Regions from separate parts of the Stenotrophomonas sp. 99219_Sma genome, predicted to be linked through region 2. Evidence: predicted binding sites of a transcription regulator. Region 2 holds the regulator's gene; the other holds the start of a gene.
What was found. The regulator HrcA, encoded in region 2, represses chaperone genes, less so after heat shock. The targets are predictions, from matches to a motif close to TTNGCACTCNNNNNNNNNGAGTGCNAA.
Positions count from the first base shown of each region.

Region 1: ACZK13_RS18860 (co-chaperone GroES) is a predicted target of HrcA. The motif match lies at 2,643-2,669, and genes of this name have one in related genera.

Region 1 is NZ_CM151117.1:4,137,777-4,142,245, forward strand. Features, by position in the region: gene ACZK13_RS18850 (LysR substrate-binding domain-containing protein) at 1-489, shown strand, start outside; gene groL (chaperonin GroEL) at 578-2,227, opposite strand; gene ACZK13_RS18860 (co-chaperone GroES) at 2,309-2,596, opposite strand; gene ACZK13_RS18865 (endonuclease) at 2,948-4,469, shown strand, end outside.
Region 2 is NZ_CM151117.1:1,782,327-1,786,795, forward strand. Features, by position in the region: gene recN (DNA repair protein RecN) at 31-1,692, opposite strand; gene hrcA (heat-inducible transcriptional repressor HrcA) at 1,808-2,872, shown strand; gene grpE (nucleotide exchange factor GrpE) at 2,936-3,451, shown strand; gene dnaK (molecular chaperone DnaK) at 3,629-4,469, shown strand, end outside.

The sequences.
Region 1 (4,469 bases), 2.3 Mb from region 2:
CATGGACTGGGCCGCTACCCGGGGCTGCATGCCGAGCATCTTCTGGCGCCGGTGCTGCTGCCGGTGGCCAGTCCAGCATTGTTGGCCGGCGCACCGACGGTCAGCTCGGTACAGGATTGCCTGCAGCTGCCGCTGCTGCAGGACGCCGACCGCAGCGACTGGCGGCTGTGGTTCCAGGCACTGGATCTGCCCGTCGATGAACGACTGGAGCGCGGCCCTGCGTTCGATGACGACCTGTTGCTGATCCGCGCGGCGGTGGCCGGGCAAGGCATCGCCCTGGTGCGCGACATCCACGCGGCCGAAGAACTCGCCAATGGCCGGCTGCAGGTGGTGATCGACCAGCCCTGGCCACAGGCCTTCGCCTACTACGCGGTGACGCGTGCGGACGGCGAGGCCAACGCTGCGATACCTGCTTTCATGACCTGGTTGCATGCAGCACTGATGACGCCGCAGGAAGCAGGCACACACACCCTGCAGGACGCAGGATAAGTCGCTCGAAAAGCGATGCCGTTGCGGCCGGCCACAAAAAAACCCCGCCTTGCGGCGGGGTTTTTCATTGCGGGGCGAACGTGGGGACTTAGAAGTCCATGCCGCCCATGCCACCCATGCCGCCCATGCCACCGGCGCCACTCATGGCCGGCTCGTCCTTCTTCGGAGCTTCGGCAACCATGGCTTCGGTGGTGATCATCAGGCCAGCGATCGAGGCCGCGTTCTGCAGCGCCGAACGGGTCACCTTGGTCGGGTCCAGGATGCCGAACTGCAGCATGTCGCCGAACTCGCCGGTGGCGGCGTTGTAGCCGAAGCTGCCGGTGCCTTCCTTGACCTTGTTGATGATGACCGACGGTTCTTCACCGGCGTTGGCCACGATTTCGCGCAGCGGGGCTTCCATCGCGCGCAGGGCGATCTGGATGCCGTGGTTCTGGTCTTCGTTGGCACCCTTCAGGCCGGCCAGTGCGGTGACCGCACGGACCAGGGCCACGCCGCCGCCCGGGACCACGCCTTCTTCAACGGCTGCACGGGTAGCGTGCAGGGCGTCGTCGACGCGATCCTTCTTTTCCTTCATTTCGATTTCGGTCGAAGCACCGACCTTGATCACGGCAACGCCACCGGCCAGCTTGGCCACGCGTTCCTGCAGCTTCTCGCGGTCGTAATCCGAGGAGGTGTCCTGGATCTGGGTCTTGATCTGGCCGACGCGTGCGTCGACGGCAGCCTTGTCACCCACGCCATCGATGATGGTGGTGTTTTCCTTGGAGACCTGCACCTTCTTGGCGCGGCCCAGGTCCTTGATGGTGGCCTTTTCCAGCGACAGGCCCACTTCTTCGGAGATCACGGTGCCGCCGGTCAGCACGGCCATGTCTTCCAGCATCGCCTTGCGACGGTCGCCGAAACCCGGAGCCTTGACGGCCACGACCTTGACGATGCCACGGATGGTGTTGACCACCAGGGTCGCCAGCGCTTCGCCTTCAACTTCTTCGGCAACGATCAGCAGCGGCTTGCCGGCCTTGGCGACGCCTTCCAGCACCGGCAGCAGGTCACGGACGTTGGAGATCTTCTTGTCGTGCAACAGGATGAACGGGTCATCCAGGTCAGCGGTCTGCGACTGCTGGTTGTTGATGAAGTACGGGGACAGGTAGCCGCGGTCGAACTGCATGCCCTTGACCACGTCCAGCTCGTTGTCCAGGCCCGAGCCTTCTTCAACGGTGATCACGCCTTCCTTGCCGACTTCCTTCATCGCGTCAGCGATGATCTGGCCGATCGACTCGTCCGAGTTGGCCGAGATGGTACCGACCTGGGCAATCGCCTTGTCGTCGGCGGTCGGCTTGGAGATGGTCTTCAGCTCGGCAACGGCGGCCACGACGGCCTTGTCGATACCACGCTTGAGGTCCATCGGGTTCATGCCGGCGGCAACGGCCTTGGCGCCTTCGCGGATCAGGGCCTGGGCCAGCACGGTGGCGGTGGTGGTGCCGTCGCCGGCGTCGTCGTTGGTGCGCGAAGCAACTTCCTTCACCATCTGCGCGCCCATGTTCTCGAACTTGTCAGCCAGTTCGATTTCCTTGGCGACGGACACGCCGTCCTTGGTGATGGTCGGCGCGCCGAAGCTCTTTTCCAGCACGACGTTGCGGCCCTTCGGGCCCAGGGTGGCCTTGACGGCATTGGCGAGAACGTTGACGCCGCGCACCATGCGCGAACGGGCGTCTTCACCGAAACGAATATCCTTGGCAGCCATTGCGATTACCTCGATGTTTGCACCGGGCCGGGCCCGGCGACGAAAGGGGATGTCTTACAGAAAAGCAGGTCGCGCCGAGGCTCAGCCGATGACGGCGAGCACGTCGTCTTCGCGCAGGACCTTGTACTCGACGCCTTCGCTCTTGTACGAGCTGCCGGCGTACTGGCCGTAGATGACCTTGTCGCCGACCTTCAGCGACGGAGCGCGCACGCTGCCGTTGTCCAGCGGCTTGCCCGGGCCGACGGCCACGACTTCACCCTTGGTGGACTTTTCCTTGGCCGAATCCGGAATGACGATGCCACCGGCGGAGATTTCGTCGGCTTCGATCGGCTTGACCACAACGCGGTCGTGCAGCGGCTTGATGCTCATGAGAGACCTCTTAAGTTATTGATTGGTCTAAAAAAGTCCGGCGATGTTAGCAGTCGCACCAGACGAGTGCCAGCAACGCGCGTGAAAAAGCCCGACAAGTCGGGAGCACGACAGAGATGGAGACCTCCACAGACCTTTCAAGGGCTGATCCCGAAATTTTTCTCGGGACCGGGAAACCTGCCTCCCTGCGTGGACGCCTGTATAGGGATGCAGTGCGGCAAGCCAAGGGGGCAAGGGGTGCTATTTAGTGATAGATGTCCCACTGTCAGATATCTGACGTTCATTTACGACAAAGTGTCACTGGATCGGCCTTAGGCTCGGCCGCGCATTCCCAATCACAAGGAGTAGTCGATGCGATTGCTGTCCCCGCTTGCCGCCGCCTGCCTGCTGGCGCTGGCCGCCGCGCCGGCCCAGGCCGAAGTCTTCATCAACGAACTGCACTACGACGACAGCACCGCCGCCGGTGACGTCGGCGAAGCCATCGAAGTGGTCGCTACCGCGGGCGAGGACCTGTCCGGCTACCGCCTCTATCTCTACAACGGCAGCAATCCTTCGGCCGCCACGGTCTACGCCAACAATCCGGTCCCGGCCGGCACCGCCGCGGGTTGCGGCAGCGCCACCCTGGCCGTGGTCAGCTACCCGACCAACGGCCTGCAGAACGGCCCGAACGACGGCATCGCCCTGGTCGATGCCAGCGGCAAGGTGGTCCAGTTCCTCAGCTACGAGGGCGCCATCACCGCCTCCGGTGGCCCTGCCGCCGGCATGACCAGCCAGAACATTCCGGTGGCCGAGACCAACAGCACGGCCCCGGGCACCTCGCTGCAGCTGACCGGCAGCGGCAGCCAGTACGCCCACTTCACCTGGGCCGAATCGGCCAAGCAGACGTTTGGCAGCTGCAACAACGGCCAGACCTTCAGCGGGGGTGGCACCCCGGGCCCGAACACGCCGCCGTCGGTCTCCACCACCACCCCGGCGCAGGGCAGCAGCACCTTCCCGGCCGCCGCCGACCTGGAAGTGGTGTTCAGCGAGACGGTGAACCTGGCCAGCGGCGCCTTCGCCCTGAGCTGCGGCACCTCCGGCAGCGTGCCGCTGACCTACCCGGCCAGCGGCCGCAGCGTGAAGCTGTCCACCAACACCGCGCTGGTGGCCGGTGAAGCCTGCCGCTTCGACATCCGCGCCGCGCGCATCACCGACCTGCAGGGCGCACACCCGGCCGCCGACAGCCGCATCGCCTTCACCGTGGCCAGCACCGGCGGCAATCCGGACCCGGGCAACCCGGGCGTGCCGGCCGGTTACTACTCCAAGGTCAATACCAGCAGCCCCAGCCAGCTACGCTGCTCGCTGCACGCCACCATCAAGGGCCACACCGCCTACCCGTACAGCGGCTCGGGCACCAGCACCTGGACCATCCTGGAAATCGCCGACGAGGATCCGAACAACAGCGGCAGGATCCTGGATGCGTACCGCAACCGCAGCTACGCCAAGGTGACCGACCGCGCCGGCAGCGGCGGCGGCCTGAAGTACAACCGCGAGCACACCTGGCCGAACTCGCTGGGCTTTGCCAGCACCACCGGCGACAAGGGCCTGCCGTACGCGCCGTACACCGACACCCACATGCTGTACCTGACCGACGCGCAGTGGAACGCCGACCGTGGCAACAAGCCATTCGGCAAGTGCGACGCCAACTGCGGCGAACGCGCCACCGAGGCCAACAACGGCCAGGGCGGCGGCAGCGGCGGCTACCCGGGCAACTCCAACTGGGTGCGCACGCCGGACGGCAACACCGGCACCTTCGAGGTGTGGGGCAAGCGCAAGGGCGACATGGCGCGTGCGGTGATGTACATGGCGATCCGCTACGAGGGCGGCAAGGATG
Region 2 (4,469 bases):
ACGCCATGCGTGGATAACCGCGAACAGGCCTCAGACCTGCAGCAGCTTGCGTGCGGCGGCACGCGCTTCCTTGCTCACTTCCACGCCGCCGAGCATGCGCGCCAGTTCTTCCTCGCGCGCCTTGCTGTCCAGCTTTTCCACTGCGCTCTGGGTCATGCCTTCCACCGGGGCCTTGCTGACCCGGTAGTGGGCATGGCCCTTGGAGGCGACCTGCGGCAGGTGGGTCACGCACAGCACCTGGCGCTTCTCGCCAAGGGCGCGCAGCTTCTGGCCGACGATGTCCGCCACCGCGCCGCCGATGCCGGAGTCGACCTCGTCGAACACCATGGTCGGTACCGCATCCAGGTCCAGCGCGGCCACTTCGATGGCCAGCGAGATGCGCGACAGTTCACCGCCGGAGGCCACCTTGCGCAGGGCGCGCGGTGGCTGGCCGGCGTTGGCCGCCACCAGGAATTCCACGCGCTCGGCACCCTGCGGGTCGGGCTTGCCGGCGTCCTGCGGCTCCAGTTCGATCAGGAACTGGCCACCGCCCATGCCCAGCTCGGCGATGATGCCGGTGGTGGTGGCCGACAGTTCGGCAGCGGCGCTGCGACGGCTGGCGGTCAGCACCTCGGCCTGTACGCGCCAGGCCGCAGCGGCCTTGTCGATTTCGCCGGCCAGGCGCTGCAGGCGTTCGTCGGCGCCGCGCAGCTGTTCGACTTCGGCATGCATGCGCTCGCGCTGCGCGCCCAGCTCGTCCATCGGCACGCGGTGCTTGCGGGCCAGGTCGTGCAGGCGGCCGAGACGACGCTCGTTCTCCTCGAACTGCTCCGGGTCGGCGTCGAGGTCGTCATGCACGCGGTCCAGCAGCGACAGGGCTTCGTGCAGCTGGATCGAGGCGTTCTCGATCAGGCCGTCCACCTCGCCCAGGCGCGGGTCGTGTTCGATCAGGCGCGACAGCTCGTGGCGCACCTGCTGCAGCAGGTCCAGCGCGGAACTGCCGTCGTCGCCATTGAGCTGGTTGCTGGCCGCCTGGCAGGCGCTCAGCAGGGCGCTGGCGTGGGCCTGGCGGCGGTGGCTGGCACCGAGTGCGACGATCGACTCCGGTTCCAGATCTTCGCGGTCCAGTTCGCGCAGCTGGTGCTCCAGGAAGCCGATCCGGTCACTGACGTCGCCCTGTTGCGACAGCGCCAGCGATTCATCGACCAGAGCCTGCCAGGCCGCGGCGGCGCGGCGCACCTGGCGGCGCTCGTTCTCGTTGCCGGCATAAGCGTCCAGCAGGGCCAGCTGCGACGGGCGCGTCAGCAGGGCCTGCTGTTCGTGCTGGCCATGGATCTCCACCAGCAACGAGGCCAGGTCGCCCAGCTGGGCCAGGGTCACCGGGCGGCCATTGATCCACGCCCGCGAACCGCCATCGGCGCGGATCACGCGGCGCAGCTGGCACTGTTCCTCGTCGTCCAGCTCGTTGTCGGCCAGCCACTGGCGCGCGGCCTGCAGCTGGTCCAGCGCGAATTCGGCGGAAAGTTCGGCGCGCGCAGCGCCGTGGCGGACCACGCCACTGTCGGCGCGCAGGCCGGACAGGAAGCCCAGCGCGTCGACCATCAGCGACTTGCCGGCGCCGGTCTCGCCTGAAACCACGGTCATGCCTGGCCCGAACTCCAGTTCGGTGGCGCGGACGACGGCAAAATCCTTGATCGAAAGATGTCTGAGCATGGGTAAGGGGGTATCAGCAGCCGCGCAACGCTAGCACGCGGGCGAGGGAGGTCCAATGACTTGCCAAGGTGATGCGCCGCCATTATCTAGTGTCCGTGTCTCACAGGTTGATTCCATGCACGGTTCTCCCGACCAGCTTGCCCCGCGTGCGCGCCATCTGCTGCGCACGCTGATCGCGCGTTACATCCAGGACGGTGAGCCGGTCGGCTCGCAGACGCTGGCGCGCGTGGCCGGCCTGGAGGTCAGCCCGGCCACCATCCGCAACATCCTCGGCGACCTGGAAGACCTGGGGCTGCTGGCCTCGCCGCACACCTCGGCCGGGCGCATCCCGACCGCGCATGGCTACCGGGTGTTCGTCGACAGCCTGCTGCAGATGCAGCCGCCGGGCGAGGGCGAGCTGGCCCGTCTGCGTCAGGAGCTGGCCAGCGGCGGCAGCACCCAGGCCCTGCTCGGCAGCGCCTCGGAGCTGCTGTCGGCGATGAGTCACTTCGTCGGCGTGGTCAGCGCGCCACGGCGCGAGCAGTTCGCCTTCCGCCAGATCGATTTCGTGGCGCTGGACGGGCGCCGGGTGCTGGCGATCCTGGTGTTTGCCGACAACGAGGTGCAGAACCGCGTCATCGAGACCCGGCAGGAGTTCGCGCCGGGCCAGCTGGAGCAGGTGGCCAACTACCTCAATGCGCATTTCGCCGGCCTGCCGATGGCCGAGATCCGCACCCGCCTGCTGCTGGAGCTGCGCGATGCCCGTTCCGAGCTGGAGCAGCTGCTGGCGCACAGCATCGAACTGGCCGAGCAGGCCCTGCAGCCGGCCGCCGACGACATGCTGGTGGCCGGCCAGACCCGCCTGATGGGGGTGCAGGACCTGTCGGACCTGGAGCGCCTCCGCGAACTGTTCGAGCTGTTCTCCAGCAAGCGCGAGATCCTGCAGCTGCTGGAGCGGACCATCCAGGCCCCAGGCGTGCGCATCTTCATCGGCGAAGAGACCGGGATGATGCCGCTGCAGGGGGTCTCGCTGGTCACCGCCCCGTACACCGCCAATGGCCAGGTACTGGGCGTGCTGGGCGTGATCGGCCCCAAGCGGATGGCCTACGACCGCATGATTCCGCTGGTCCAGGCCACTGCCGATGTGCTCGGCGCGGCCTTTTCACCGGCCGGGCGCACTCCCGGAACATCCGACGCTTGAAACGCAGCATCCCGCCCACACTAGGGTGGGTGGAGGCGGAGATTGACCGCCAGGGACCCAGACATGAACCACGAACATCCAGATATCGAATCCCAGCAGACTGCCGCCGATGCGGCCGCCGCCGCCGGCGTCAACGACGAAGTGGAGCGCCTGCGCGCCGAAGTCGAGCAGATCAAGGCCGATGCGCTGCGTGAGCGCGCCGACCTCGAGAACCAGCGCAAGCGTGTTGCCCGTGACATTGAGCAGGCCCGCAAGTTCGCCAACGAGAAGCTGCTTGGCGAGCTGCTGCCGGTATTCGACAGCCTGGATGCCGGCCTGAAGGCCGCCGGCGACGACCCGCATCCGCTGCGCGAAGGCCTGGAGCTGACCTACAAGCAGCTGCTGAAGGTCGCTGCCGACAACGGCCTGGTCCTGCTGGACCCGATCGGCCAGCCGTTCAACCCGGAACACCACCAGGCGATCAGCCAGGTGCCGACCCCGGGCGCCGCCCCGGGCAGCGTGGTGACCGTGTTCCAGAAGGGCTACCTGCTCAACGAGCGCCTGCTGCGGCCGGCGCTGGTGGTGGTGGCCGCCGATTGATCGGCCGGGCCATGCCCGGTCCCGGTCGTGCCAGGCCATGCCTGGCAAGGTTTTCCAGGCGCTGAACACAGCGTTCGGGAGGTGGCTTGAATGTTCCACGAGCCTCCCCCACATCGTATTCATCCACCGGCCGAGCGGCCGGACTGACCCCAACAAGCATCCTCAGGAGTCTCCCCCATGGGCAAGATCATTGGTATCGACCTCGGCACCACCAACTCGTGCGTGGCGATCATGGACGGCGGCAAGGCCCGCGTCATCGAGAATTCGGAAGGCGATCGCACCACCCCGTCGATCGTCGCCTACACCAAGGACGGCGAAGTCCTGGTCGGCGCCTCGGCCAAGCGCCAGGCCGTGACCAACCCGAAGAACACCTTCTATGCGGTGAAGCGCCTGATCGGCCGCAAGTTCACCGACGCCGAAGTGCAGAAGGACATCGCGCACGTCCCGTACGGCATCCTGGCCCATGACAATGGCGACGCCTGGGTGTCGACCAGCGACGGCAAGAAGATGGCCCCGCAGGAAATCTCGGCCAAGGTGCTGGAAAAGATGAAGAAGACCGCCGAGGACTTCCTCGGTGAGAAGGTCACCGAAGCGGTCATCACCGTGCCGGCCTACTTCAACGACAGCCAGCGCCAGGCGACCAAGGACGCCGGCCGCATTGCGGGCCTGGACGTCAAGCGCATCATCAACGAGCCGACTGCGGCTGCGCTGGCCTATGGCCTGGACAAGGGTGACAACAAGGATCGCAAGATCGTGGTGTACGACCTGGGCGGCGGCACCTTCGACGTCTCGGTGATCGAGATCGCCAACGTCGACGGCGAGAAGCAGTTCGAAGTGCTGGCCACCAACGGCGACACCTTCCTGGGCGGCGAAGACTTCGACAACCGCGTCATCGAGTACCTGGTTGAAGAGTTCAACAAGGACCAGGGCATCGACCTGCGCAAGGATCCGCTGGCCCTGCAGCGCCTGAAGGACGCCGCCGAGCGCGCCAAGATCGAGCTGTCCAGCGCCCAGCAGA